2 regions of the Oceanobacillus sp. FSL K6-0127 genome follow, and region 2 is predicted to be linked to the other one. Evidence: a T-box and tRNA genes for the amino acid it is inferred to sense, from the RefSeq annotation. Region 2 holds a T-box; the other holds one or more tRNA genes.
The links. The T-box of region 2 lies ahead of leuS (leucine--tRNA ligase). A T-box ahead of a tRNA ligase gene usually reads a tRNA of that ligase, here a tRNA-Leu.
Positions count from the first base shown of each region.

Region 1: it has a tRNA-Leu gene. The T-box ahead of leuS (leucine--tRNA ligase) is inferred to sense a tRNA for this amino acid. The anticodon was not compared.

Region 1 covers NZ_CP150287.1:624,822-640,123, reverse strand. The annotation lists gene MHH64_RS03060 (protein arginine kinase) at 1-545, opposite strand, end outside; gene MHH64_RS03055 (UvrB/UvrC motif-containing protein) at 542-1,090, opposite strand; gene MHH64_RS03050 (CtsR family transcriptional regulator) at 1,147-1,614, opposite strand; gene MHH64_RS03045 (MgtC/SapB family protein) at 1,805-2,506, opposite strand; rRNA gene rrf (5S ribosomal RNA) at 3,223-3,338, opposite strand; rRNA gene MHH64_RS03035 (23S ribosomal RNA) at 3,457-6,375, opposite strand; rRNA gene MHH64_RS03030 (16S ribosomal RNA) at 6,679-8,240, opposite strand; tRNA gene MHH64_RS03025 (tRNA-Ala) at 8,469-8,544, opposite strand; tRNA gene MHH64_RS03020 (tRNA-Pro) at 8,557-8,633, opposite strand; tRNA gene MHH64_RS03015 (tRNA-Arg) at 8,637-8,713, opposite strand; tRNA gene MHH64_RS03010 (tRNA-Leu) at 8,717-8,805, opposite strand; tRNA gene MHH64_RS03005 (tRNA-Gly) at 8,813-8,887, opposite strand; tRNA gene MHH64_RS03000 (tRNA-Leu) at 8,910-8,994, opposite strand; tRNA gene MHH64_RS02995 (tRNA-Lys) at 8,998-9,073, opposite strand; tRNA gene MHH64_RS02990 (tRNA-Thr) at 9,123-9,198, opposite strand; tRNA gene MHH64_RS02985 (tRNA-Val) at 9,202-9,277, opposite strand; rRNA gene rrf (5S ribosomal RNA) at 9,289-9,404, opposite strand; rRNA gene MHH64_RS02975 (23S ribosomal RNA) at 9,523-12,441, opposite strand; rRNA gene MHH64_RS02970 (16S ribosomal RNA) at 12,745-14,306, opposite strand; gene lysS (lysine--tRNA ligase) at 14,809-15,302, opposite strand, start outside.
Region 2 covers NZ_CP150287.1:2,196,986-2,212,287, forward strand. The annotation lists gene MHH64_RS11045 (hypothetical protein) at 1-17, opposite strand, end outside; gene MHH64_RS11050 (PadR family transcriptional regulator) at 7-363, opposite strand; gene MHH64_RS11055 (AI-2E family transporter) at 913-2,007, opposite strand; gene MHH64_RS11060 (sigma-70 family RNA polymerase sigma factor) at 2,200-2,739, shown strand; gene MHH64_RS11065 (PadR family transcriptional regulator) at 2,740-3,153, shown strand; gene MHH64_RS11070 (FtsW/RodA/SpoVE family cell cycle protein) at 3,150-4,412, shown strand; gene MHH64_RS11075 (VanZ family protein) at 4,428-4,988, shown strand; gene MHH64_RS11080 (VOC family protein) at 5,185-5,583, shown strand; gene MHH64_RS11085 (DUF1992 domain-containing protein) at 5,680-6,018, shown strand; gene MHH64_RS11090 (hypothetical protein) at 6,059-6,529, shown strand; gene MHH64_RS11095 (AAA family ATPase) at 6,616-7,377, shown strand; gene MHH64_RS11100 (GNAT family protein) at 7,398-7,958, shown strand; gene MHH64_RS11105 (hypothetical protein) at 7,995-8,261, shown strand; gene MHH64_RS11110 (class I SAM-dependent methyltransferase) at 8,432-9,013, opposite strand; T-box leader at 9,167-9,386, shown strand; gene leuS (leucine--tRNA ligase) at 9,599-12,013, shown strand; gene MHH64_RS11120 (hypothetical protein) at 12,081-12,818, opposite strand; gene MHH64_RS11125 (rhodanese-like domain-containing protein) at 13,005-13,313, shown strand; rRNA gene MHH64_RS11130 (16S ribosomal RNA) at 13,709-15,270, shown strand.

The DNA of each region.
Region 1 (15,302 bases), 1.6 Mb from region 2:
ATCATAACAGATGCTCGCATTCCTGTTCCTACATTTGTTGGACAGCTAGTTAAATAACCTTTTGTTTCATCGTATGCATAATTTACCTTCTCTTCAATCCAATCATCGAAATCAAAAGCTTCTTCCAATGCCTTTTTTAACTGTAAACCAGGGAAATAAAGCTGAATACGAATATGATCTTCTTCATTTATCATGACTGAAACTTGCTCATTTTGTGAAATCATAACAGCAGCATGCTCATCGTGCTTTACTAAATGAGGACTAATTAAATGCTTTTCAACAAGCACGCTTTTTTCTACAGGTGTCAAATCTTTAATTGAGACAAATTCTAAATTCTTATAGTTTTGGAAGGTTTGATGTTCATATTCCTTCTTAAAAAAACTACGAATATCATCCAATTTCTCCTGTTCAGCAAGGATTGGATACGTAACATTTGCAAAGTTCCGTGCTAAGCGAATTCTACTACTCATCACAATATCATTATCAGGCCCTTGTTCGTGCATCCAGGGGCTAAGTGCTTCTTTGATAAAATGCTCTAAGCTCAAGATTCATCACCTGCTTCCGGCTCTTTATCCCCTTTTTCCAATGCTTTTATTTTATCCCGAACTTTTGCAGCTTCTTCAAAAGCTTCTGCTTCAATTAATTGTTGCAACTCTTCTCGATAGCTTTTCAGTTGTTTTTTTAATTGTAAGCCACTTCCAGCACGTTTTGGTATTTTGCCAAAATGCTTCGTATTGCCGGAATGTACTCTACGAAAAATTGGCTCTAGCTTGGAAGCAAAAGACTCATAGCAATGGGCACAGCCAAACTTACCAACTTGCTTAAACTTTGAAAATGTCATTCCACATTTCGAGCATTGCAATTCTTTTACCTGGTTTAATTGATTATCACTCATGCTCGTCATCTTTATCGTGTCAAAATTAAATAAACCAGTTAGTAAATCATGAAGAGAATAGCCTTCCTCTGGATAAGTGATATACCCCTTTTTCTTAGCACATGTCTCACACATACTTACTTTAGTTTCTTGTCCATTAATTACCTGTTTTACATGAAGTGTAGCTGGCCGTTCATGACATTCCTGACATTCCAATATCTATTCCCCCTTTACATACAACCTCTTTACAAAATCATCTGTAAAATACTGCTTTACTCACCTGCATACTTTAAGGTCAAAAGCATTTTTGATAGTATACGAGCACGTAATTCATCTCGTAATGGAAGTTTAAAAGCTAATGTCGTACGATCCATTGCACTAAGCATAATCTTTGCCTCGCGCTTTGTAATGATGGCTTCTTCTAATAAACGTTCTAAAACATCAATAGACGATCGCTGGGAAATAGAGCCATCAATCATCTGGATAATTTCATCAATAAGTTCGGACTTATCCTGATGCTTAATTCGCATGATACGAATATAACCTCCACCACCCCGCTTACTTTCTACTATATACCCTTTTTCTACAGTAAAACGCGTATTAATTACATAATTTATTTGCGAGGGAACACACTGAAATTGATCTGCAATTTCACTTCGCTTAATTTCAATTGCATTCTGCCCCTTCGCCTGTAGAACCTTTTTCAGATACTGTTCAATTACATCCGAAATATTGCTCATCTGCCCTACACCTTTCTGTATGAATTATCCAGCACGTTGTCTTTTGACTTTGACTATCTTTGACTATAGTTTCATTATACGCCAAAATGAAGGAGATGCAAACAACTTATGTATATATCTTAGACAAAATTAACAAAAACGAAACCAAAAACCTTCCACAAATTATCTGTGGAAGGTTTTTGAAATGGCATTATTTCGTTAATTCGGAGATGTTTTTTACTCCCTGAAATCGGGAGATCTCTTCAAAAATGGTAATCAGACTCTGTTTATCTTTCCGACCCATTTTTATATAGAATTTCCTTAAGCTGCTTTCTTGCCTTATAATCTCGATATTTGTTATAGAAAATTGCTGTTTTTCGATTACCTCTACTACTTGATTGATTTGAATCGTTTCATCAACAACCAATTCAATAAACGTGGTAGTCCTTGACCTAGGAAATATTCTTTCAATATGATTGAGGAAAATCAGACTGATTAATATAATAAGCGTTGTGAAAATAGCAACACTATACATACCTGATCCTACAACAAGGCCAATTCCAGCTACAGCCCAGATAGAAGCTGCTGTTGTCAGCCCACGGACTGTTCCACCATAAACAATAATCGTTCCTGCTCCAAGGAATCCAATTCCACTAATAACATAAGAGGGGATACGCGCAGGATCAAATCGAATATTATCATTTACTTCATTAAATGTACTAAACCCAAATAGGGACAAAATCATCATTAAACAAGCACCTACACCAACAAGAATATGCGTGCGGAACCCAGCAGAGTGATTATTAATCTCCCGTTCAAAACCAATTAAACCAGATAATACTAATGCAACAAGCAATCTTGTAATAATTAATAAAAAGTCTTCCCCTAATAGCTGATCTGCCCATGATTGCAAAGTTTATCCCCCCTTTAAGAATTACTATCTGTTTCTATATATAAATCGTTTCATCACGACTTTCTAATCTTATATAAGAATTTTTTATGGAAATACCCTTCTCGAGTTTATTCCTTGTTAAAAAGATTGTTAAACCTTTTATTAACTATATGAAAACAATTCATAATGATGAAAGAGATTTTCTGGATAAAATTAAAACAGTAAAACGACTTGCTTTTTCCAAACTTGTATAAGATTTGACACGCTCCTTGAAAAGCTCAAACTTTACCGGATTTTAACTTAGCAAAGATAAAATAAGTTGTTTTATGTCGAAAAAAACTAAATAAGAGATTTTAAATGGTATTTCTACAGCATCCTATATATTTCTACACGCAGAACTCCAGTATTATCTCTAGCCACCAGGTCTTCAATATATTCACCGTAACTACAATGATCTCTTACAATAAAATCGAATTATTTTATAGGTTTCTAAATCCATTATTCCGGATTCAAGAAACCGCCTTATAGTATCCATCAAGTTCCTACTTTGTGAGTTGCTTCTATTGATATCTATAGAAGATAAAAATAAACGATGATATTGCACTTATTCATTTCAATATCATCGTTATCTATATACATCCTTACATTTTTATTGAAAAAGCTAGCAAGCCATAATTTATTATAGATATACAAAAAGAGTTAAAATACATTATCTGTATTTTAACTCTTTTTCATCTGCCTGGCGACGTCCTACTCTTGCAGGGGCAAAGCCCCAACTACCATCGGCGCTGAAGAGCTTAACTTCTGTGTTCGGCATGGGAACAGGTGTGGCCTCTTCGCTATTGCTACCAGACAATCCTCAAAAACAAGGACAAGTTTTATTATATGCATTTCTGAATAAAAATGCAAGGTTTTTTTGAATTTATACCTTAAAAACTAAATAAGAGAAAACAAGACATCAAATAAAGAATTTAGTTAAGTCCTCGATCGATTAGTATCCGTAAGCTCCACGTGTCACCACGCTTCCACACCGAACCTATCAACCTCATCGTCTCTGAGGGATCTTACTCACTCGAAGTGATGGGAAGTCTCATCTTGAGGGGGGCTTCATGCTTAGATGCTTTCAGCACTTATCCTTTCCACACGTAGCTACCCAGCGATGCTCCTGGCGGAACAACTGGTACACCAGCGGTGTGTCCATCCCGGTCCTCTCGTACTAAGGACAGCTCCTCTCAAACTTCCAACGCCCACGACGGATAGGGACCGAACTGTCTCACGACGTTCTGAACCCAGCTCGCGTACCGCTTTAATGGGCGAACAGCCCAACCCTTGGGACCGACTACAGCCCCAGGATGCGATGAGCCGACATCGAGGTGCCAAACCTCCCCGTCGATGTGAACTCTTGGGGGAGATAAGCCTGTTATCCCCGGGGTAGCTTTTATCCGTTGAGCGATGGCCCTTCCATGCGGAACCACCGGATCACTAAGCCCGACTTTCGTCCCTGCTCGACTTGTAGGTCTCGCAGTCAAGCTCCCTTGTGCCTTTACACTCTACGAATGATTTCCAACCATTCTGAGGGAACCTTTGGGCGCCTCCGTTACCTTTTGGGAGGCGACCGCCCCAGTCAAACTGCCCGCCTGACACTGTCTCCGAACCGGATCACGGTCCTGGGTTAGAATGTCCATACAGCCAGGGTGGTATCCCACGGATGCCTCCACCGAAGCTAGCGCTCCGGTTTCCAAGGCTCCCACCTATCCTGTACAAGCTGCACAGACATTCAATATCAGGCTACAGTAAAGCTCCACGGGGTCTTTCCGTCCTGTCGCGGGTAATGCGCATCTTCACGCATAGTATAATTTCACCGGGTCTCTCGTTGAGACAGTGCCCAAGTCGTTGCACCTTTCGTGCGGGTCGGAACTTACCCGACAAGGAATTTCGCTACCTTAGGACCGTTATAGTTACGGCCGCCGTTTACTGGGGCTTCGGTTCAAAGCTTCGCCTTGCGGCTAACATTTCCCCTTAACCTTCCAGCACCGGGCAGGTGTCAGCCCCTATACTTCGCCTTTCGGCTTCGCAGAGACCTGTGTTTTTGCTAAACAGTCGCTTGGGCCTATTCACTGCGGCTCCATGTAAATGAAGCACCCCTTCTCCCGAAGTTACGGGGTCATTTTGCCGAGTTCCTTAACGAGAGTTCTCCCGCTCACCTTAGGATTCTCTCCTCGCCTACCTGTGTCGGTTTGCGGTACGGGCACCTATGATCTAACTAGAGGCTTTTCTTGGCAGTGTGAAATCCGGAACTTCGGTACTAAATTTCCCTCCCCATCACAGCTTGAAATTGCCAGACGGATTTGCCTATCTGACTTTCTCACTGCTTGGGCGCACATATCCATCAGTGCGCATTCCTTATCCTACTGCGTCCCCCCATCGCTCAAACAATCATGAGGTGGTACAGGAATATCTACCTGTTGTCCATCGCCTACGCCTTTCGGCCTCGGCTTAGGTCCCGACTAACCCTGAGAGGACGAGCCTTCCTCAGGAAACCTTAGGCATTCGGTGAAAGAGATTCTCACTCTTTTTTCGCTACTCATACCGGCATTCTCACTTCTAAGCGCTCCACCAGTCCTCACGGTCTGACTTCACAGCACTTAGAACGCTCTCCTACCATTGTTCGTAAGAACAATCCGCAGCTTCGGTGATACGTTTAGCCCCGGTACATTTTCGGCGCAGAGTCACTCGACCAGTGAGCTATTACGCACTCTTTAAATGATGGCTGCTTCTAAGCCAACATCCTGGTTGTCTGGGCAACTCCACATCCTTTTCCACTTAACGTATACTTTGGGACCTTAGCTGGCGGTCTGGGCTGTTTCCCTTTCGACTATGAACCTTATCACCCATAGTCTGACTCCCAAGTAAAAGTAACTGGCATTCGGAGTTTGACTGAATTCGGTAACCCGGTGAGGGCCCCTAGTCCAATCAGTGCTCTACCTCCAGTACTCTATTTCTTGAGGCTAGCCCTAAAGCTATTTCGGAGAGAACCAGCTATCTCCGTGTTCGATTGGCATTTCACCCCTACCCACACCTCATCCCCGCATTTTTCAACATACGTGGGTTCGGGCCTCCAGTCAGTGTTACCTGACCTTCACCCTGGACATGGGTAGATCACACGGTTTCGGGTCTACGACCGCATACTCATTCGCCCTATTCAGACTCGCTTTCGCTGCGGCTCCGTGTCTTCCACTTAACCTTGCATACGATCGTAACTCGCCGGTCCATTCTACAAAAGGTACGCCGTTACCCATTAACGGGCTTCGACTACTTGTAGGCACACGGTTTCAGGTTCTATTTCACTCCCCTTCCGGGGTGCTTTTCACCTTTCCCTCACGGTACTGGTTCACTATCGGTCACTAGAGAGTATTTAGCCTTGGGAGATGGTCCTCCCGGATTCCGACGGAATTCCACGTGTTCCGCCGTACTCAGGATACACTCCGGAGGGAATTCTTTTTCAACTACAGGGCTGTTACCTTCTGTGGCTGACCTTTCCAGGTCGATTCATTTAAAGAATTCCTTGGTAACTCCGAGTGGAGTGTCCTACAACCCCAGAAAGCAAGCTTTCTGGTTTGGGCTCTTTCCGTTTCGCTCGCCGCTACTCAGGAAATCGATTTTTCTTTCTCTTCCTCCGGGTACTGAGATGTTTCAGTTCCCCGGGTCTACCTCATGCACCCTATGTATTCAGATGCATGTACTGTTCCATTACGAACAGTGGGTTCCCCCATTCGGAAATCCCCGGATCAAAGTTTACTTACAACTCCCCGAGGCATATCGGTGTTAGTCCCGTCCTTCATCGGCTTCTAGTGCCAAGGCATCCACCGTGCGCCCTTATTCACTTAACTAAGTTACAGTAAATAAGCGTACTAATTTATTAGCCTTGCTTTTATTTAATCCAGCTTCAGCTCCTAGTAACTACCGTCATAAGCAATTGACATTCCAAACGCTAAAAACCAAGCGTTTTCCAGTCTCTTGCTTATGCGTCCGTTTCTGAACAGTCGCTTCAGCCTTTTACATTAATATTGATGTCGTTGTTACTCTTATTTAGTTTTCAAGGTACAAATAGAGAGATTTACTCTCTCAAAACTGAACCAAACAACACAGTATGTCCTTCCTACCCGAAGGTAGGGTTCCGTAATAATCCTTAGAAAGGAGGTGATCCAGCCGCACCTTCCGATACGGCTACCTTGTTACGACTTCACCCCAATCATTAGTCCCACCTTCGGCGGCTGGCTCCAAAAGGTTACCTCACCGACTTCGGGTGTTACCAACTCTCGTGGTGTGACGGGCGGTGTGTACAAGGCCCGGGAACGTATTCACCGCGGCATGCTGATCCGCGATTACTAGCGATTCCGGCTTCATGTAGGCGAGTTGCAGCCTACAATCCGAACTGAGAATGGTTTTATGGGATTGGCTTGACCTCGCGGGTTCGCTTCCCTTTGTTCCATCCATTGTAGCACGTGTGTAGCCCAGGTCATAAGGGGCATGATGATTTGACGTCATCCCCACCTTCCTCCGGTTTGTCACCGGCAGTCACCTTAGAGTGCCCAACTGAATGCTGGCAACTAAGATCAAGGGTTGCGCTCGTTGCGGGACTTAACCCAACATCTCACGACACGAGCTGACGACAACCATGCACCACCTGTCACTCTGTCCCCGAAGGGAAAACTCTATCTCTAGAGGTATCAGAGGATGTCAAGACCTGGTAAGGTTCTTCGCGTTGCTTCGAATTAAACCACATGCTCCACCGCTTGTGCGGGCCCCCGTCAATTCTTTTGAGTTTCAGCCTTGCGGCCGTACTCCCCAGGCGGAGTGCTTAATGCGTTAACTTCAGCACTAAGGGGCGGAAACCCCCTAACACCTAGCACTCATCGTTTACGGCGTGGACTACCAGGGTATCTAATCCTGTTCGCTACCCACGCTTTCGCTCCTCAGCGTCAGTTACAGACCAGAGAGTCGCCTTCGCCACTGGTGTTCCTCCACATCTCTACGCATTTCACCGCTACACGTGGAATTCCACTCTCCTCTTCTGTACTCAAGTCCTCCAGTTTCCAATGACCCTCCACGGTTAAGCCGTGGGCTTTCACATCAGACTTAAAAGACCGCCTGCGAGCGCTTTACGCCCAATAATTCCGGACAACGCTTGCCACCTACGTATTACCGCGGCTGCTGGCACGTAGTTAGCCGTGGCTTTCTGGTTAGGTACCGTCAAGGTTGGGTCAGTTACTACCCAACTTGTTCTTCCCTAACAACAGAGTTTTACGATCCGAAAACCTTCATCACTCACGCGGCGTTGCTCCGTCAGACTTTCGTCCATTGCGGAAGATTCCCTACTGCTGCCTCCCGTAGGAGTCTGGGCCGTGTCTCAGTCCCAGTGTGGCCGATCACCCTCTCAGGTCGGCTACGCATCGTCGCCTTGGTGAGCCGTTACCTCACCAACTAGCTAATGCGCCGCGGGCCCATCTGTAAGTGACAGCCGAAACCGTCTTTTATCTTCTCACCATGAGATGAAAAGTGTTATCCGGTATTAGCTCACGTTTCCGCGAGTTATCCCGATCTTACAGGCAGGTTGCCCACGTGTTACTCACCCGTCCGCCGCTCATTCCATAAACATTACCCCGAAGGGTTCTGTTTATTTCCTGCGCTCGACTTGCATGTATTAGGCACGCCGCCAGCGTTCGTCCTGAGCCAAGATCAAACTCTCCATAAAAGTTTGTAATACTTAGCTTTTGTAGAAGCTGACTTCTACTTGTTTTAAAAAGAAAAACGAGTTTCCTTTTTCTTGACATACTGGTTGTTTTGTTCAGTTTTCAAAGAGCAAATTTATTGTCTTTTTTAAAAGCGACTTTACTAATATATCATATATATCACTATATTGTCAACAATCTTTTAAAAGTTTTTAAAAGATTATTTTGTAGTAAAAATCAAACTTTTAAATTGGTGGAGCCTAGCGGGATCGAACCGCTGACCTCCTGCGTGCAAGGCAGGCGCTCTCCCAGCTGAGCTAAGGCCCCGTATAAATAAAATGGTCGGGAAGACAGGATTCGAACCTGCGACCCCTTGGTCCCAAACCAAGTGCTCTACCAAGCTGAGCTACTTCCCGTTATGGCGCGCCCGAGAGGAGTCGAACCCCTAACCTCTTGATCCGTAGTCAAACGCTCTATCCAATTGAGCTACGGGCGCATATGGTGCCGAGGACCGGAATCGAACCGGTACGGTAGTCACCTACCGCAGGATTTTAAGTCCTGTGCGTCTGCCAGTTCCGCCACCCCGGCAAGGGTTTGGAGCGGAAGACGGGATTCGAACCCGCGACCCCCACCTTGGCAAGGTGGTGTTCTACCACTGAACTACTTCCGCGCTTGGCAATGTTTAAATTAAATGGTGCGGGTGAAGGGACTTGAACCCCCACGTCCGAAGACACTAGATCCTAAGTCTAGCGCGTCTGCCAATTCCGCCACACCCGCAAATGGTGAGCCATGAAGGATTCGAACCTTCGACCCTTTGATTAAAAGTCAAATGCTCTACCGACTGAGCTAATGGCTCAAAAATATATATTACATATTATTGATAATTATTATTCACTTGTGAAAAGTGGTGCCGGCCAGAGGACTTGAACCCCCAACCTACTGATTACAAGTCAGTTGCTCTACCAATTGAGCTAGGCCGGCAAATGGTGGAGGATGCAGGGCTCGAACCTGCGACCCCCTGCTTGTAAGGCAGGTGCTCTCCCAGCTGAGCTAATCCTCCGATTTATATCTGCCTGGCGACGTCCTACTCTTGCAGGGGCAAAGCCCCAACTACCATCGGCGCTGAAGAGCTTAACTTCTGTGTTCGGCATGGGAACAGGTGTGGCCTCTTCGCTATTGCTACCAGACAATCCTCAAAAACAAGGACAAGTTTTATTATATGCATTTCTGAATAAAAATGCAAGGTTTTTTTGAATTTATACCTTAAAAACTAAATAAGAGAAAACAAGACATCAAATAAAGAATTTAGTTAAGTCCTCGATCGATTAGTATCCGTAAGCTCCACGTGTCACCACGCTTCCACACCGAACCTATCAACCTCATCGTCTCTGAGGGATCTTACTCACTCGAAGTGATGGGAAGTCTCATCTTGAGGGGGGCTTCATGCTTAGATGCTTTCAGCACTTATCCTTTCCACACGTAGCTACCCAGCGATGCTCCTGGCGGAACAACTGGTACACCAGCGGTGTGTCCATCCCGGTCCTCTCGTACTAAGGACAGCTCCTCTCAAACTTCCAACGCCCACGACGGATAGGGACCGAACTGTCTCACGACGTTCTGAACCCAGCTCGCGTACCGCTTTAATGGGCGAACAGCCCAACCCTTGGGACCGACTACAGCCCCAGGATGCGATGAGCCGACATCGAGGTGCCAAACCTCCCCGTCGATGTGAACTCTTGGGGGAGATAAGCCTGTTATCCCCGGGGTAGCTTTTATCCGTTGAGCGATGGCCCTTCCATGCGGAACCACCGGATCACTAAGCCCGACTTTCGTCCCTGCTCGACTTGTAGGTCTCGCAGTCAAGCTCCCTTGTGCCTTTACACTCTACGAATGATTTCCAACCATTCTGAGGGAACCTTTGGGCGCCTCCGTTACCTTTTGGGAGGCGACCGCCCCAGTCAAACTGCCCGCCTGACACTGTCTCCGAACCGGATCACGGTCCTGGGTTAGAATGTCCATACAGCCAGGGTGGTATCCCACGGATGCCTCCACCGAAGCTAGCGCTCCGGTTTCCAAGGCTCCCACCTATCCTGTACAAGCTGCACAGACATTCAATATCAGGCTACAGTAAAGCTCCACGGGGTCTTTCCGTCCTGTCGCGGGTAATGCGCATCTTCACGCATAGTATAATTTCACCGGGTCTCTCGTTGAGACAGTGCCCAAGTCGTTGCACCTTTCGTGCGGGTCGGAACTTACCCGACAAGGAATTTCGCTACCTTAGGACCGTTATAGTTACGGCCGCCGTTTACTGGGGCTTCGGTTCAAAGCTTCGCCTTGCGGCTAACATTTCCCCTTAACCTTCCAGCACCGGGCAGGTGTCAGCCCCTATACTTCGCCTTTCGGCTTCGCAGAGACCTGTGTTTTTGCTAAACAGTCGCTTGGGCCTATTCACTGCGGCTCCATGTAAATGAAGCACCCCTTCTCCCGAAGTTACGGGGTCATTTTGCCGAGTTCCTTAACGAGAGTTCTCCCGCTCACCTTAGGATTCTCTCCTCGCCTACCTGTGTCGGTTTGCGGTACGGGCACCTATGATCTAACTAGAGGCTTTTCTTGGCAGTGTGAAATCCGGAACTTCGGTACTAAATTTCCCTCCCCATCACAGCTTGAAATTGCCAGACGGATTTGCCTATCTGACTTTCTCACTGCTTGGGCGCACATATCCATCAGTGCGCATTCCTTATCCTACTGCGTCCCCCCATCGCTCAAACAATCATGAGGTGGTACAGGAATATCTACCTGTTGTCCATCGCCTACGCCTTTCGGCCTCGGCTTAGGTCCCGACTAACCCTGAGAGGACGAGCCTTCCTCAGGAAACCTTAGGCATTCGGTGAAAGAGATTCTCACTCTTTTTTCGCTACTCATACCGGCATTCTCACTTCTAAGCGCTCCACCAGTCCTCACGGTCTGACTTCACAGCACTTAGAACGCTCTCCTACCATTGTTCGTAAGAACAATCCGCAGCTTCGGTGATACGTTTAGCCCCGGTACATTTTCGGCGCAGAGTCACTCGACCAGTGAGCTATTACGCACTCTTTAAATGATGGCTGCTTCTAAGCCAACATCCTGGTTGTCTGGGCAACTCCACATCCTTTTCCACTTAACGTATACTTTGGGACCTTAGCTGGCGGTCTGGGCTGTTTCCCTTTCGACTATGAACCTTATCACCCATAGTCTGACTCCCAAGTAAAAGTAACTGGCATTCGGAGTTTGACTGAATTCGGTAACCCGGTGAGGGCCCCTAGTCCAATCAGTGCTCTACCTCCAGTACTCTATTTCTTGAGGCTAGCCCTAAAGCTATTTCGGAGAGAACCAGCTATCTCCGTGTTCGATTGGCATTTCACCCCTACCCACACCTCATCCCCGCATTTTTCAACATACGTGGGTTCGGGCCTCCAGTCAGTGTTACCTGACCTTCACCCTGGACATGGGTAGATCACACGGTTTCGGGTCTACGACCGCATACTCATTCGCCCTATTCAGACTCGCTTTCGCTGCGGCTCCGTGTCTTCCACTTAACCTTGCATACGATCGTAACTCGCCGGTCCATTCTACAAAAGGTACGCCGTTACCCATTAACGGGCTTCGACTACTTGTAGGCACACGGTTTCAGGTTCTATTTCACTCCCCTTCCGGGGTGCTTTTCACCTTTCCCTCACGGTACTGGTTCACTATCGGTCACTAGAGAGTATTTAGCCTTGGGAGATGGTCCTCCCGGATTCCGACGGAATTCCACGTGTTCCGCCGTACTCAGGATACACTCCGGAGGGAATTCTTTTTCAACTACAGGGCTGTTACCTTCTGTGGCTGACCTTTCCAGGTCGATTCATTTAAAGAATTCCTTGGTAACTCCGAGTGGAGTGTCCTACAACCCCAGAAAGCAAGCTTTCTGGTTTGGGCTCTTTCCGTTTCGCTCGCCGCTACTCAGGAAATCGATTTTTCTTTCTCTTCCTCCGGGTACTGAGATGTTTCAGTTCCCCGGGTCTACCTCATGCACCCTATGTATTCAGATGCATGTACTGTTCCATTACGAACAGTGGGTTCCCCCATTCGGAAATCCCCGGATCAAAGTTTACTTACAACTCCCCGAGGCATATCGGTGTTAGTCCCGTCCTTCATCGGCTTCTAGTGCCAAGGCATCCACCGTGCGCCCTTATTCACTTAACTAAGTTACAGTAAATAAGCGTACTAATTTATTAGCCTTGCTTTTATTTAATCCAGCTTCAGCTCCTAGTAACTACCGTCATAAGCAATTGACATTCCAAACGCTAAAAACCAAGCGTTTTCCAGTCTCTTGCTTATGCGTCCGTTTCTGAACAGTCGCTTCAGCCTTTTACATTAATATTGATGTCGTTGTTACTCTTATTTAGTTTTCAAGGTACAAATAGAGAGATTTACTCTCTCAAAACTGAACCAAACAACACAGTATGTCCTTCCTACCCGAAGGTAGGGTTCCGTAATAATCCTTAGAAAGGAGGTGATCCAGCCGCACCTTCCGATACGGCTACCTTGTTACGACTTCACCCCAATCATTAGTCCCACCTTCGGCGGCTGGCTCCAAAAGGTTACCTCACCGACTTCGGGTGTTACCAACTCTCGTGGTGTGACGGGCGGTGTGTACAAGGCCCGGGAACGTATTCACCGCGGCATGCTGATCCGCGATTACTAGCGATTCCGGCTTCATGTAGGCGAGTTGCAGCCTACAATCCGAACTGAGAATGGTTTTATGGGATTGGCTTGACCTCGCGGGTTCGCTTCCCTTTGTTCCATCCATTGTAGCACGTGTGTAGCCCAGGTCATAAGGGGCATGATGATTTGACGTCATCCCCACCTTCCTCCGGTTTGTCACCGGCAGTCACCTTAGAGTGCCCAACTGAATGCTGGCAACTAAGATCAAGGGTTGCGCTCGTTGCGGGACTTAACCCAACATCTCACGACACGAGCTGACGACAACCATGCACCACCTGTCACTCTGTCCCCGAAGGGAAAACTCTATCTCTAGAGGTATCAGAGGATGTCAAGACCTGGTAAGGTTCTTCGCGTTGCTTCGAATTAAACCACATGCTCCACCGCTTGTGCGGGCCCCCGTCAATTCTTTTGAGTTTCAGCCTTGCGGCCGTACTCCCCAGGCGGAGTGCTTAATGCGTTAACTTCAGCACTAAGGGGCGGAAACCCCCTAACACCTAGCACTCATCGTTTACGGCGTGGACTACCAGGGTATCTAATCCTGTTCGCTACCCACGCTTTCGCTCCTCAGCGTCAGTTACAGACCAGAGAGTCGCCTTCGCCACTGGTGTTCCTCCACATCTCTACGCATTTCACCGCTACACGTGGAATTCCACTCTCCTCTTCTGTACTCAAGTCCTCCAGTTTCCAATGACCCTCCACGGTTAAGCCGTGGGCTTTCACATCAGACTTAAAAGACCGCCTGCGAGCGCTTTACGCCCAATAATTCCGGACAACGCTTGCCACCTACGTATTACCGCGGCTGCTGGCACGTAGTTAGCCGTGGCTTTCTGGTTAGGTACCGTCAAGGTTGGGTCAGTTACTACCCAACTTGTTCTTCCCTAACAACAGAGTTTTACGATCCGAAAACCTTCATCACTCACGCGGCGTTGCTCCGTCAGACTTTCGTCCATTGCGGAAGATTCCCTACTGCTGCCTCCCGTAGGAGTCTGGGCCGTGTCTCAGTCCCAGTGTGGCCGATCACCCTCTCAGGTCGGCTACGCATCGTCGCCTTGGTGAGCCGTTACCTCACCAACTAGCTAATGCGCCGCGGGCCCATCTGTAAGTGACAGCCGAAACCGTCTTTTATCTTCTCACCATGAGATGAAAAGTGTTATCCGGTATTAGCTCACGTTTCCGCGAGTTATCCCGATCTTACAGGCAGGTTGCCCACGTGTTACTCACCCGTCCGCCGCTCATTCCATAAACATTACCCCGAAGGGTTCTGTTTATTTCCTGCGCTCGACTTGCATGTATTAGGCACGCCGCCAGCGTTCGTCCTGAGCCAAGATCAAACTCTCCATAAAAGTTTGTAATACTTAGCTTTTGTAGAAGCTGACTTCTACTTGTTTTAAAAAGAAAAACGAGTTTCCTTTTTCTTGACATACTGGTTGTTTTGTTCAGTTTTCAAAGAGCAAATTTGTTGGCCGCCTTGTTTAGCAGCGACTTTACTAATATAACATGTTGAGCTTTTGATGTCAACACTTTTTTCAATTATTTTTTTGAGGTTAGCTTCGACCTCTTGCCTGGACTGTTTCTCCAGCGCAACGTTAATTAATTTACCACGATTTGAAAATGAAATCAATAGCAAAACGCAAAATTATAGCATTGAATTTAAAGTTCTATTATTTATTCAATTCACGCTTCTCCATTTAACTTATTTACTTAGATAACAACTCCATTTTCGAGGATATCTATTATATTTATAATACCCTAATCAATAAGTGATAAAACCGTCTTTAGATAATTATGTCGGCAAACAAAAAACCTTCCAGTTCAAATTGAAACAAGAAGGTTTTTTCGTATCACTTATTTATGACGCATTTGCGGGAACAACAGTACATCTCGTATAGATGGAGAATTTGTCAACAGCATAACAAGACGATCTATTCCAATTCCAAGTCCACCTGTTGGCGGCATCCCATATTCTAGAGCTTCTAAAAAGTCTTCATCCATTAGATGTGCTTCGTCATTTCCTTCAGCTCTTTCTTTTACTTGTGCTTCAAAACGTTCTCGCTGATCAATTGGGTCATTTAATTCACTAAATGCATTTGCATGTTCTCTGCCAACAATAAATAATTCAAAACGGTCGGTAAAACGCGCATCTTCTGTATTCTTCTTTGCTAACGGAGAAATCTCTACTGGGTGTCCATAAATAAACGTTGGTTGTATTAAAGTTTCTTCTACTTTTTGTTCAAAGAATTCATTTACAACATGACCAAATGTCATCGTGTCTCTTATTTCAACACCATGCTCTTTGGCTAACGTCCGTGCCTCTTCATCTGTTATATGCTTCCAGAAGT
Region 2 (15,302 bases):
ACGTTTTTAGGCATCATGTTTAATCTCCTTTTCCTTTTTCGTTTCATGTTTTAAGACATGGTTAACGTTCGTCTGTAAGTTCTCCCATCTTTCTATAAAATCTTGCAATTCTTGTTCTCCGTTTTCTGTCAGGCGATAATATTTTCGTTTCGGTCCTGCTGTGGACTTCTTTAATGTAGAGGTTACTAATTTTTCTTTTTGCATGCGTAATAATAATGGGTAGATTGTACCTTCACTGAAGTTAGAGAAACCATATCCTTCCAATTTTTCAGCTAGCTCATAGCCGTAGACTTCTTTGTTTTTAATGATGGCGAGTATGCAACCATCTAAGATCCCTTTCATCATTTGGGTTGTCGACACAATAATCAAACCTCCCTTATCATGTATAACAAGATATTTGTTTTCTGGAATATTAGTCTTGTATTACAAGGTATATGCTTAGTATATGTTTTATTACCTTGTAATGCAAGTGTTATTGTCTATTTATTAAAAACTAGAAGTACTTGATTATCTTGTTCAACAACTATAAGTATTTTAAACCAGGTGTAGTGATGAGTAGCCGGGTGAAGAGATATTCAATTTATACGGTAACTCAAAGTCAGCATGAAGACCTGATTATAGAAGGAGTGGTGTTATTCGGTCACTGAAGTCGAGTCCAAATGTCCAGGAATAGCGGAGCATCATGAATTACTATCAAATTGATTTTTGATTAATCTTAATTTAGAGCAGGTAAGTACAAATCAGAGTTTTAATAAATCTAAAACTGATAAACCAGCAATGAAGAGCAACAAAAATAGCCCGCGCATCCATGCAGCGATCAAATTGTCTGTTGGTCACCTTTCATGTGACGGGAATCCTTAAAAAAACCGCAGAGAAAATTAAATTTCTCTGCGGTTTTGAGGAAGTGAAACGTTATATCAATGCATCTTCCTTATCTTTCTTAGAATCCCGATACGTATTATAGAAGTGCATAATGATTGTCCGTAGTAATGCATAGAACGGTACCGCGAACAAAATACCGAGGAAGCCTGCAATGCTTCCGGCAGCAAGGATAACTGTTATCACCGTTAACGGGTGCAATTGCAATACTTGTCCCATTACATTAGGTGAGATGACTGAACTCTCAATTTGCTGGGCGATGAACATAATTAACGAAATCCAAATTAGATTCATCGGATCCTGAAATCCACCTACGATTAATGCGGGAATAACAGCTAGATACGGACCGAGAAAAGGAATAACATTGGTAATCATCCCAAAAAGGGCAAATGCTAGAGCGTACTCCAACCCGATAATGAGATAGCCAATTAACAGCAATACTCCTACAAAGAAACTAACAAGTAACTGTCCTTGAATGAACGAAGATAAAACCTTATCCATCTTAACGAGTAAACTGCTAACATTCGCTGCTTTTTTCTTACTAAATACTTGTGTGATAAAAGGAATTAATTTATCCCCATCCTTCAGCATGAAGAAAAGGAAAAACGGAATAAGTACAATTCCCATTGCAATTGAAACAACTTGCCCTAAAAAGCCACCAATAAAGCTTGGGATATTATTTGCTATCCCTTCCAAATGTGTTGGGAGGTCAGCGACGAAGTCATTAATCATCGAAACTGCCTGCTCTGGAATAGCTTCATAGTTCTTTTGTACCCACTGAATTGTTTCTTCAGCAAGTTTTACCATTTGTGGTATGCTGTCAATCATTGTAGAGAACTGATTCTGCGCAATCGGCCAAATGAAAATAATGAATAACGTTGCAATTAAGATAAGTGTTAAGTACACAAATATAATCGAAAATATTCTATTTATTTTTAGACGCATGAACAAATGCATTAATGGCTTCGTTAAATAGTACAAAATTCCAGCGCCAATGATTGGGAGTGCAACAGCACCAATCAATCTAATAACAGGAAAAAAGATGAAATGTGTAATTGAAACAAGCCAGATTAAGAGAAAAAGCATAATTAAAAAAAGCATTACTTGAAACCATCGTTTATGAACCAATCAATATCACTACTTTCGACCATTTTTATTTCTATTTTACATGGAGAGGAAGATAATAGAAAGTATTTTGATACAATTGTGCCAACAATATTGCCTGTTTATACATATGGGTTGAAAAGAGTTTCATAGTATGCTGATGCTGAAGGGAAAACTTTTCATGTTTGTGCTTCGTCTAACTTAATAGGAGGGGAAATTGTGGATGAGTATATCGTAGAATCAATCGGAGCTGATGATAAAGCAATTATGATTGATACAATGATGAAAAATTATGGACAAGATATTTTACAGCTTGTCTATTCGTACGTGAAAAATCAAACGATTGCAGAGGATTTGACACAGGATATTTTCATAAAATGTTATCGGAACTTACATACCTACAGGAAGAAGGCTAAATTGAAAACCTGGCTTTGGAGTATTGCAATCAATCATTGTAAAGATTATTTGAAAAGCTGGTATAACAAAAATGTAGTTCTTTCAAATGAGGTTCTCGATTCTGAGTTCGATGAAGCCAATCAACTAGAGAGCAAAGTGATTCAACAGGATGAGGATGATCGATTAGTCGCACATGTCATGTCTTTATCAGTTGAATTTAGAGAAGTTATTTATCTGTTTTACTTTGAAGAAATGCCAATTAAAGAGATTGCTAGCGTAACTGGTACCAATTCCAATACCGTAAAAACACGATTAAGACGTGCGAAGCAACTACTAAAAGAACAGATAGGAGGCCGCTGAATGGAAGACGATTTGAAAAACTTACGAAATCGCATGAAAAAAACAAGGTTTAACGAGCTGAAATTTACGGAACAGCATCGAATGACAGTACTCAAGCAAATCCAACAGGAAGAAGCGGAGGCAGATATCCTGCATCTCGTTATGCAGTTACTTGTACAGGAAAAGACTGGCTACGAATTAACAGAACAGCTGCGTGTGCGGGGTGTTAAGAAATTTGAGGGGAATGAAGGATTTTTGTATACCTTATTGCATCAGCTGGAACAGAAACGCTATTTAGATGCTGCTTGGAATAAGGAAGAAATGAAACTTTATCAGTTAAATCGAAAGGGGAGGAAGCTATTGGAAAAGGCAGAAAAGGAAAAGGATAGAAAAAACGTTATCTTAGGCTTACTTGCCGAGGTGAAGGGAAGGTGAAAAGAAAATATTTTCTAGATGCAGTTCGGTTGCAAATGAAATCAGAGAAAGCAAAAAAGTATATCGTGAAAGAGCTGGATCACCATATTGCTAGTGAAAAGGCGTATTGGCTGAAAAAAGGATTAATAGACAGTGAGGCAGAAGAAAAAGCGGTTCAGCAAATGGGCAGTCCACTATTACTAGGACAGCAATTGAATAAAATCCATCGCCCTAAGGTGGATTGGTGGTTGCTGATTATCGTCTCCATTATTATCTCGCTTGGCTTTTTACCTCTACTTCAAGATAGTTTTCAAACCGATATCTTAGTCATGATTAAAAAAACTATGATGACTATAATCGGACTATGTTTCATTATTGGTCTCATGTTCTTAGATTATACGAAGTTAAGAAAATACGGATGGTTATTTTATGGTGTTGCACTTTTTATTCAATTCTATCTGTTTTTTTTCGTAGAAACACTCGTAAATGGGTCTCCAATTTTGATGTTAGGGCCATTATCCATTGAAGATACAATCTGTTTGCCGTTTTTCTGGATAGGTTTTGCTTGTCTGTTAAGTAATGAAAAACAAACGGTTAGTAAAACGATTCTTTTGTTTGCTATACCATACATTTTATATTTGCTTTTATATAACGACCATAATGCATTGATTTATAGTGTCATGGTGGTAGTGATGATTTGGATAAATGCAAAGGGCTATCGGAAACGAATAAAGACTTTAGCACCGATAAGTATCATTCTTCTTGGCTCGTTAATTTACATATGGCTATTTGCCGAAAATATTCATAATCGCTTGATGGGATACTCGAAACCAGAGCAATTCGCCTCTGACGAAGGTTATTTTTATTTGATAATTAAACAACAACTACAGCATCTAAATTGGTTTGGTAAGTCCGATATGCAATTATTCCTATATGAAGGACATACCGATTTTGTTTTTCTCAATCTGTTAGCTCAGTACGGATTGGTACTGTCTTTTTTTATCATTCTCATTTTGCTTCTTTTAATAAGTAGACTAATTGCTGTTTGTAATATGATGAAAGATTCGTTTGGAAAACTCCTGACGATTGGTGGAATTGCGCTCATTACGATTGAATTGATCTACAATATCGGGATGAATTTTGGGTACTTGCCTTTAGCTGGTATGCCACTGCCGTTTATTAGTTATGGCTTGATGCCAACATTGATTCATGCAATTGTTATTGGTGTTGTTCTAAGTGCTTATCGACAAAAAGATTTACAATTTAATATCCATTCGTAGGAAGGAACGAAGCTTATGCATTTGACTATTAACATTGCATTTTTTGGAACAATATTAATACTTTTATATATAGTGATCGATTTGATTCGCAATAAAGGAAGAAATCTGTTAAGGAAATTTATTTTTTATACGTTTATGTTTTATTTTGTGTATGTCCTGCAGCTTACAATGGGAGGGATCACCATACCGCCGTTGGAAGCGAGAATGATTAAAGTGCAGTGGATACCTTTCTTTTTTGTCAATGACTGGGTGATGCATTATCAGGCAAATGGTTTAGATTTCTTTTTTTGGAATTCGGTGAAATTAACATTCTATAATTTGATCATGTTCGTACCATTTGGAATCTATTTAGCACTTTTATTTCAAGTTAAACAAATTTCGAAAGCAGCATTATTGATCGTTATTCTCAGTTTAGCAATTGAAGTTTTCCAATTAATCCTCAGTTATTTTGGAGTTATTTGGGCGAGAGGATTTGATGTCGATGATATACTTTTAAATACGTTTGGTGGTGTGATAGGTTTTATGTGTATGCGAGTAGCTATGAGATTCAGGAGACGCATTCAGCATAAATATTAAAATGAAAATAAGCTTAGCGTGCAACTGGAACTGCCCTAAGCTTATTTTTTGATGGGGATAGGCAAGAATCTTTTAGCTTGCTGTCGAAGTGTAATGTGGTTAATAGAGGGAAGCCCTTTATCAAATAGAGGAATTCATGAAAGAAATAGCGAAATATATATGTTAGATTGAAAAGTTTTTTAAGGGAGAATAGACGATGACAAAGGGCCTTATTCATCATGTGGAAATTAACGTGTCAAATTTGGAAGATTCAATAGCATTTTGGGGTTGGTTATTGGAGGAATTGGGATATGAGCTTTACCAAAGTTGGAACGAGGGACGCAGTTGGAAGCTAGAGGACAGTTACCTCGTTTTTGTTCAAACTGAGGAAATTTATCTAGATGCTTCCTACCATCGGAAGCGTGTTGGTCTTAATCATCTTGCTTTTTACGCTAAATCACGTGAACATGTTGATGTAATGACAAAGCGATTAGAGCAAAAGGGCATTTCCATTTTATACAGGGAGCATCATCCCTTTGCTAGTGGAAAGAAGCATTATGCTGTTTTTTTCGAGGATCCAGATAGAATAAAGGTGGAGCTTGTCGCAACCGTTTAATTGTTGGTTCAATTTTTAAAGCATAATTGCATATTATATACTATAAAAGTTATGTGAGAGCTTATTAGTTGTAAACCGAAAAGGGGGAGATGAACAATGGACAAAAAACACAATGATTTAATCGGTGAGATACTCGAAGCAGCTGGTGAAAAAGATAATTTTAACTTAAAGGGTGCGGGAAGGCCGTTGCCAAAGGGATATGTGGAAAGAGATATTTTTCAAAACTTCCAGCAGATTGCAAAAGATGCAGGGTACTTGCCGTATTGGCTGAAGATTCAAAAGCAAATTGCAGCCATGTTGTTAACTGCTAAAACGCAAAAAGACATAAAGAAAATTAATAAGAAAATCAAAGAGTATAATACTGTTTGTCCCCCATCCATGCAAAAGCTCCCAGTTGAGCTGGATAAGCTAGAGGAGGCTAAAGTAATCTGGTAAGGTATTTGTTGCCAGTCAACACTATAAGGGAGGAGATTATGTGATTCTCCAAAAAGGGATTACAGGAAAAACTCAAAACTCAAATGATTTGCCAAAACCAGATGGGAAAGACTTTAAGCGATTATGCTATACACTTATCGCGCAGCTAGGTGGGAGCGTAAAAGCATTTACACAACCGCAAATCGATACAAATTATTTTCATGTCGATCTGGAGGTTTTTAATAAGCGATTGCATCTGCTCTTAAATGAGAATTATCCATATCTTGCTGTTGCAAGTGAGGTTGATTTTTTTAACATAACTTTTATTGATGTGCCAATATTAACAAAGCAATTTGCACCTTACTATACAATTTTGCTGAAAGCGGAATTGAATGAGCGAATTCAGCTCAGATCAGGACGTAAAAAGGGTGCTTTACTTAACGAAAATGAATTGATTCAAGAAGAATTAGCTGACTTAGTCTATTGGCAGCCTGAAACAGTTGGTCATGTGTTGTTCAATCATTGGGATTAAGCAGACTCGGAAGTCTTAGATTTTTCATTTGCTTGTCCAGATGCAATGGCGTGACTAGATTACATATACGTATAGGGAGGGAAAAAATGAAATTAAATCAAGAGGATCAATTTATTAAAGAGATTCAATTACATAAAGATAGTATTCATTCATACGACACATTTCCATTCGATCTTCCGGTTATTAAAAATTTAAAAAGGTTATTATTCCACCCGAACGTAACCTATATTATAGGAGAAAATGGAATGGGGAAATCAACCTTGCTGGAAGGGATTGCAATTGCACTTGGATTTAATCCAGAAGGTGGAACGAAGAATTTTAATTTCTCAAGCTTTGACTCGCATTCAAATTTAGATCAGTTTTTAAGAATCGCAAAGGGGCCATACCTGCCTAATGATAGCTTCTTCTTTAGAGCGGAATCCTTTTACAATGTTGCGAGCAATATTGAAGAAATGGATATGGATGCGTCACCATATAGTGGATCAAGAATTATCGATTCATTTGGTGGTAAATCTCTTCACGAGCAATCACATGGTGAATCTTTTTTTGCAACATTTACGAATCGCTTCCGTGGCCAAGGCTTGTATATCCTTGATGAACCAGAAGCAGCATTATCTCCAATAAGACAATTATCAATGCTTGTAAGAATCCACGAGCTCGTTAATCAAGGATCACAATTTATCATTTCCACACATTCACCGATTCTTATGGCTTATCCAGATGCACGAATCATTCAGCTTACGGAGGACGGTATGGAAAAACAGCGTTTAGAAGATACAGAGCATTATAAAGTGATGAAGCAATTTTTTGATGATAAAGATAGATTACTGCATCACCTGTTTCAATGATATTGAATAGGAGTGAGGCTATGAAAGCACCAGATTTAACGAGTGAAACAAAACGATTAATTATTCGACCATATCAGAAGCAGGATTATGAAAATTGGTATACGCAATTTAGTCGGCGATTGCCATCGCAATCCAAATACGATGAAGGTTATATTGACATGTCTCGTTTTACAAAGGATTGGTTTAGTAAATGGGTCCAAGGGTTCCGTGAAGGTGCAAAAAAAGATGATATGTATATTTTGGGTGTTTTTCGAAAAGAAGATGGAGCCAATGTTGGGACTGTCGAGTTATCGACAATATTACGGGCGAAATACCAATGGGCTATGATGGGATATTTTATACATAATCAGTTTTGGGAGAAGGGGTATGGAAAAGAAAGTGTTATTGCTGCCACACATTTATTTTTTAAACAATTAAACTATCATCGTATCGAACTGCATATCAATATGGATAACGAGCCGTCGATTCGATTAGCAGAAAGTGCTGGTTTTATTTATGAATGTACAAGAAATGAATTTACTTACGAGCGTGGACGTTGGACAGATTTATTAATCTATTATCGGAATAACGACTCAATATGAAAAGGCATACGTAACTTCTAGAAAAGGAGAGAGAAGATGGGGACCGTCATTCGCTGGTTGCTGGCGATATTTTTTACATACTTTGCAATTATTACACTACAAACAGGACTGGAATTGCTTAGTGCTTCAAGAGAAGATGGAGCAATTGCAGTTCGATTCCTATCTTTTGAAATAAATAATCAAGTTGATTCGGAAAACATGGCATCCTATACGATTGCATTCTTTGCAGGAGCGCTTGTTGCTATGATACTTGCGCTCAGCCTTATGAGAGATGCCTTTTCTAGTCTAAAGGGAAAAAGTTAATTGGGATTTTAAAAAAAGGGCTTGGAAGTGAATCTCTCAGTATTGAAACAAAGAGCCGTCATCTCAAAAGAGAATCCTGCTCCAGTTATTAATTGCCTTTATTAAAAAATGATTCTGTTCGTGTTGGCATTTCCAAAAAACAGAGAATAATACATTGCAATTCATTGTACCTATTTTAATTTAAGAACTTTTTTTTGAATAGCAAGTATAAAAGGTGGGTCATTTTTTTGATTAATAAAGCCATAGCGTAAGACATTAAACTGCTTTTGATCTAGTTGAAGCAGGTACTTTAATAGTCCTTCTTTTTCTTCCTTGCCACCTTCATGGCCGTGGTATACAACAAGAACGACAAGTCCATCTTTTTTCAAACGGTTTAAAATAGCATCTACAGCAGTCACCGTTGAATCAGGTGTTGTAATTACTGTTTTATCGCTTCTAGGTAAATAACCGAGGTTGAAAATCGCACCCGCAATTTCTTCATTTTTATCCTTTGGAAAATAATCCAGAATTCTTTCATGACTATCGTGGATTAAAGATACATTGGAGCAATTATTGTTAATTAATACTTTTCTCGTATTTGCAATTGCTTGGTCCTGTATATCAAAGGCATAAACATGACCGTTTTCACCGACTAGCTTACTGAAGAATAAGGTATCATTTCCATTTCCGCACGTTGCGTCAATTACTTTTTCACCCGATTGTATCGTTTCTTCTAATAAATAATGAGCATAATTTAGAATTCCTTTTAGCATATATGCAGCACATTCCTTTTCATTAGATTTATCTCTTCCTTCATGTTATCACGAAAATGCCAATCAAGAAATGCAGTAAAAACTGAGGCGAACCTTTAAAATGAGGTTACCTTGACAATAGTTACCGGATTCATTATAATTCGGTTAAATAATCTAACGACTTTGATAAGGATTAGTAGTAATTTTTTTCAGGCATAGAGAGGCAGTGCTCGGTGGAAACTGCCGTTGAAAGATTTTATGAACTCACCTTTAATGTTGCAGGAATGAATAGGAGTAATTCCTGCCGTCTATCCACGTTAAAGATAACAAGTGAACGCGAATATATGTGTTAATTTGGGTGGTACCGCGGGAGATACAGCTTCTCGTCCCTTTTCTGGGGATGAGTGGCTTTTTTTTTCGCAGATAAGAAAGTGTTAGACTTTCTTATCTGCATAAGTGCAACTAAGGCATCGCCTAAATACTTGCACTCCAAAGTATAAGGGCTTCTAAAAAAGCAAAGAACGCTTTCGTAAGAATCCCTTTAACGAATGCCAAGTTTACTAATGGAAAATACAAGCGTTGTACAGCGAAAGGAAGGAAAATTAGATGAGCTTTAACCATCAGCAAATTGAAAAAAAATGGCAAAAACACTGGCTTGAAAATAAAACGTTTAAAACGGAAACCTTTTCTGAAAAAGAGAAGTTCTATGCACTTGATATGTTTCCATATCCCTCAGGAGTAGGGCTGCATGTAGGACATCCCGAGGGCTATACGGCAACGGATATTCTATCGCGTATGAAACGAATGCAAGGCTATGAAGTAATGCACCCGATGGGATGGGATGCATTTGGGCTTCCGGCAGAACAATATGCAATTGATACAGGGAATAGCCCAGCTGAATTTACAGCAAAAAATATTGCGACATTTAAACGCCAAATACAAGAACTTGGTTTTTCGTATGATTGGGATCGTGAAATCGATACAACAGATCCGAATTATTATAAATGGACACAGTGGATTTTCACAAAGCTTTATGAAAAAGGGCTCGCTTATATCGATGAGGTTGCGGTGAACTGGTGTCCGGCATTAGGTACAGTTTTGGCGAATGAAGAAGTAATTGATGGAAAAAGTGAACGCGGTGGACATCCGGTCGTACGTAAACCAATGAAGCAGTGGATGCTGAAAATTACTGCATATGCTGATCGCTTGTTGGAAGATTTAGATGAATTAGATTGGCCAGACAGCTTAAAAGAAATGCAACGTAACTGGATTGGCCGCTCAGAGGGCGCAGAAGTAACATTTGCAATTGATGGACATGAAGAAGAATTTACTGTATTTACAACACGTCCAGATACATTATTTGGTGCAACGTATGCAGTGCTTGCCCCAGAACATCCGTTTATCGAAAAAATAACAAGTGCAGAACAAAAAGCTGCCGTAGATGCTTACTTGAACGAAGTCCAAACGAAATCCGATTTGGAGCGTACTGATTTAGCAAAAGATAAAACAGGTGTATTTACTGGTGCATATGCAGTTAACCCTGTGAATAATGAAAAAATGCCAATCTGGATTGCAGACTACGTATTAATGTCATATGGAACTGGTGCAATAATGGCGGTTCCAGCACACGATGAGCGGGACTATGAATTTGCAACAAAATTTGAATTGCCAATTGTGGAAGTAGTTTCAGGTGGAGATATAACAAAAGAAGCATTTACTGGTGATGGAGAACATATCAATTCAGGATTCTTAGATGGGCTTGGAAAAGAAGAGGCGATCTCCAAAATGATTGAATGGCTTGTCGCTGAAGGAAAAGGCGAGAAGAAAATTACGTATCGCCTGCGCGATTGGCTCTTTGCGAGACAGCGTTATTGGGGTGAGCCAATTCCGATCATTCATTGGGAAGATGGTACAATGACAACTGTTCCAGAAGAAGAACTTCCATTGGAACTACCAGTGATGTCAGAGATTAAACCATCTGGTACAGGGGAATCTCCACTTGCTAATAACAGTGATTGGGTAAATGTTGTTGATCCGAAAACCGGAATGAATGGGCGCCGTGAAACAAACACCATGCCGCAATGGGCGGGAAGCTGCTGGTATTTCTTACGATACATTGACCCGAAAAATACCGAACAGCTAGCAGATCCAGCTGCACTGGAAGAATGGTTGCCAATCGATATTTATATCGGTGGAGCAGAGCATGCCGTGCTTCATCTACTATACGCACGTTTCTGGCATAAGTTCTTATATGACATTGGAGTCGTATCAACAAAAGAACCATTCCAAAAGTTATTTAACCAAGGGATGATTCTTGGCGAAGGTAACGAAAAAATGAGTAAATCCAAAGGTAATGTTGTAAACCCGGATGATATTGTAACATCTCATGGTGCAGATACATTACGTCTTTATGAAATGTTTATGGGGCCATTGGATGCGTCTGTCGCATGGTCAACAAATGGATTAGACGGTGCTAGAAGGTTCCTTGATCGTACATGGAGATTGTTCATGAACGATGATGGTACCCTTTCTGAGAAAATTGTGGAAGCAGAAAATACAGCTTTAGATAAGGTCTACCATGAAACGGTGAAAAAGGTAACAGATGACTTTGAAAATCTGCATTTTAATACCGGGATATCGCAAATGATGGTATTTATTAATGAAGGCTACAAAGCAGATCAAATTCCAAAAGCATTTGTGGAAGGGTTTGTGAAGATGCTTTCTCCAGTTGCCCCACATATTGCTGAAGAGCTTTGGGAACAACTTGGCCACTCAAATACGATTACCTACGAAGAATGGCCGGTCTTCGATGCATCGAAATTAGTGGAAGATGAAGTAGAAGTAGTTCTTCAAGTCATGGGCAAAGTTCGTTCGAAATTAAGTGTGCCGAAAGATATTTCGAAAGAAGACTTGGAAAAATTAGCATTAGCAGATGAAGGATTGCAAAAATGGATCGAAGGAAAAACAATTCGAAAAGTAATCGTCGTGCCAGGAAAATTAGTAAACGTAGTAGCGAACTAAATGAAACCAAAAAGATCTCCTTCTATATTTAAAGAGGAGATCTTTTTTTATGAAGTGTCACGTCCATTTAACTGGATTCAACCCAATTCGTTTGTAAAATAATCCACTCGCCATTTTCGAAATACCATAATGTTTCAATTGTGCCAAGACGATCTGCGTGGTAGGCACCGCTAATTTGTTGATAGCTTTTTAGACCATACCCTTTGCTTTCACTAATCGATATTGGTTCATAAAAAGCAATTGGATCAATCATTAATGAAGTAGGTTTTAAAAGGTTGCCTTTTTTATTATAAATTCCAAGACGTATATAATCCTCTGCACGGTCTTTAACATCCATCACAATTGGCTTGCCATTAGGGATAATTTCAATAATTACTTGAAAATTCTCTTCAAATTTACCACTAACATAGCGCTGTTCTGGTAAAGGGATTTCTTTTAACTTCTGATTTGCCAATGTGTGTAAGAAAGAAGTGTATAAACCGCCACTCCCACCAGTCGGACTTTGATAGAAGATATCCTTTATTCCGTCATGATCCAGATCAATGAATTGAAGCTTTGGTTCGTAACCACCACCATAATTGATTTTCCACTCTTCTTTATCAGAAGATCGAATCTCAGCCCAAATATCTTGATAATATTGTGCGTCTGGAGCAAAAAGCTTTCCTTTCAATTCTATTGTATTGTTTTCTCCATCTCCTGTTACATCAGCTTGGTATGTTTCAATTAAGATACTATCTGGTGCTGTTTCTGCAGCAAATGTAATTGTTGGAAATGCAATCATCAATATTAGAAAAAAATATTTCACGTTCATCACTTCCTTTATTTGAAATAATAATGTGGTATATGTAAGGTGAATTGAATGTAACTTCACCTTTGCAAATAAAATGAATTACTTCCTGCTTTGTTAGTTCTTGTAGGTTGCGCATTGTGGTTGCATCCTATGCGTGAAATACGTAAAATTGAAATTGAATACAATAAAGGGGATGACAATATGCCAGAAATAAATGAAGTAGCACCTAAAGAAGTTGAAAAGCTGATGAACGAGGAAGATATTATAATCATTGATGTAAGAGAAGATGAAGAAGTTGCTCAAGGAATAATTGAAACAGCCAAGCATATTCCATTAGGAAATATTCCGGAAGCAGTAGCTGACTTAGATAAAAATAAATCGTATATACTTGTATGTCGATCAGGAGCAAGAAGTATGAATGCGTCCAAATATATGGATGAACAAGGTTTTAAGGTTTCCAATATGAAAGGCGGCATGTTGGAGTGGGAAGGCGAAGTAATCGTCGATTAATAGAGAAGAAGTTATTTTCAGTAATTCTGAAAATAACTTCTTTTTATTTAGGTATTGCATTTTGAACTTAAGGGGTGTAGTATAAATTTTGCTGTCAAGAAGAGAAGCAAATGAAATAAGTTTTCAGCTTCAAAATGAACTCGACAAATTAAAAATAAATGTTGACAAGTATTTATGAGAAATGCTATAATAAACATCCACTAGTTAGGAAAAGTCGAAAATGATTTGTTTTTCAGATTTATTGTTGATTACTAGTGTGGTATTGTAATTATAAGTTAACAAATTTGCTCTTTGAAAACTGAACAAAACAACCAGTATGTCAAGAAAAAGGAAACTCGTTTTTCTTTTTAAAACAAGTAGAAGTCAGCTTCTACAAAAGCTAAGTATTACAAACTTTTATGGAGAGTTTGATCTTGGCTCAGGACGAACGCTGGCGGCGTGCCTAATACATGCAAGTCGAGCGCAGGAAATAAACGGAACCCTTCGGGGTGATGTTTATGGAATGAGCGGCGGACGGGTGAGTAACACGTGGGCAACCTGCCTGTAAGATCGGGATAACTCGCGGAAACGTGAGCTAATACCGGATAACACTTTTCATCTCATGGTGAGAAGATAAAAGACGGTTTCGGCTGTCACTTACAGATGGGCCCGCGGCGCATTAGCTAGTTGGTGAGGTAACGGCTCACCAAGGCGACGATGCGTAGCCGACCTGAGAGGGTGATCGGCCACACTGGGACTGAGACACGGCCCAGACTCCTACGGGAGGCAGCAGTAGGGAATCTTCCGCAATGGACGAAAGTCTGACGGAGCAACGCCGCGTGAGTGATGAAGGTTTTCGGATCGTAAAACTCTGTTGTTAGGGAAGAACAAGTTGGGTAGTAACTGACCCAACCTTGACGGTACCTAACCAGAAAGCCACGGCTAACTACGTGCCAGCAGCCGCGGTAATACGTAGGTGGCAAGCGTTGTCCGGAATTATTGGGCGTAAAGCGCTCGCAGGCGGTCTTTTAAGTCTGATGTGAAAGCCCACGGCTTAACCGTGGAGGGTCATTGGAAACTGGAGGACTTGAGTACAGAAGAGGAGAGTGGAATTCCACGTGTAGCGGTGAAATGCGTAGAGATGTGGAGGAACACCAGTGGCGAAGGCGACTCTCTGGTCTGTAACTGACGCTGAGGAGCGAAAGCGTGGGTAGCGAACAGGATTAGATACCCTGGTAGTCCACGCCGTAAACGATGAGTGCTAGGTGTTAGGGGGTTTCCGCCCCTTAGTGCTGAAGTTAACGCATTAAGCACTCCGCCTGGGGAGTACGGCCGCAAGGCTGAAACTCAAAAGAATTGACGGGGGCCCGCACAAGCGGTGGAGCATGTGGTTTAATTCGAAGCAACGCGAAGAACCTTACCAGGTCTTGACATCCTCTGATACCTCTAGAGATAGAGTTTTCCCTTCGGGGACAGAGTGACAGGTGGTGCATGGTTGTCGTCAGCTCGTGTCGTGAGATGTTGGGTTAAGTCCCGCAACGAGCGCAACCCTTGATCTTAGTTGCCAGCATTCAGTTGGGCACTCTAAGGTGACTGCCGGTGACAAACCGGAGGAAGGTGGGGATGACGTCAAATCATCATGCCCCTTATGACCTGGGCTACACACGTGCTACAATGGATGGAACAAAGGGAAGCGAACCCGCGAGGTCAAGCCAATCCCATAAAACCATTCTCAGTTCGGATTGTAGGCTGCAACTCGCCTACATGAAGCCGGAATCGCTAGTAATCGCGGATCAGCATGCCGCGGTGAATACGTTCCCGGGCCTTGTACACACCGCCCGTCACACCACGAGAGTTGGTAACACCCGAAGTCGGTGAGGTAACCTTTTGGAGCCAGCCGCCGAAGGTGGGACTAATGATTGGGGTGAAGTCGTAACAAGGTAGCCGTATCGGAAGGTGCGGCTGGATCACCTCCTTTCTAAGGATTATTACGGAACCCTACCTTCGGGT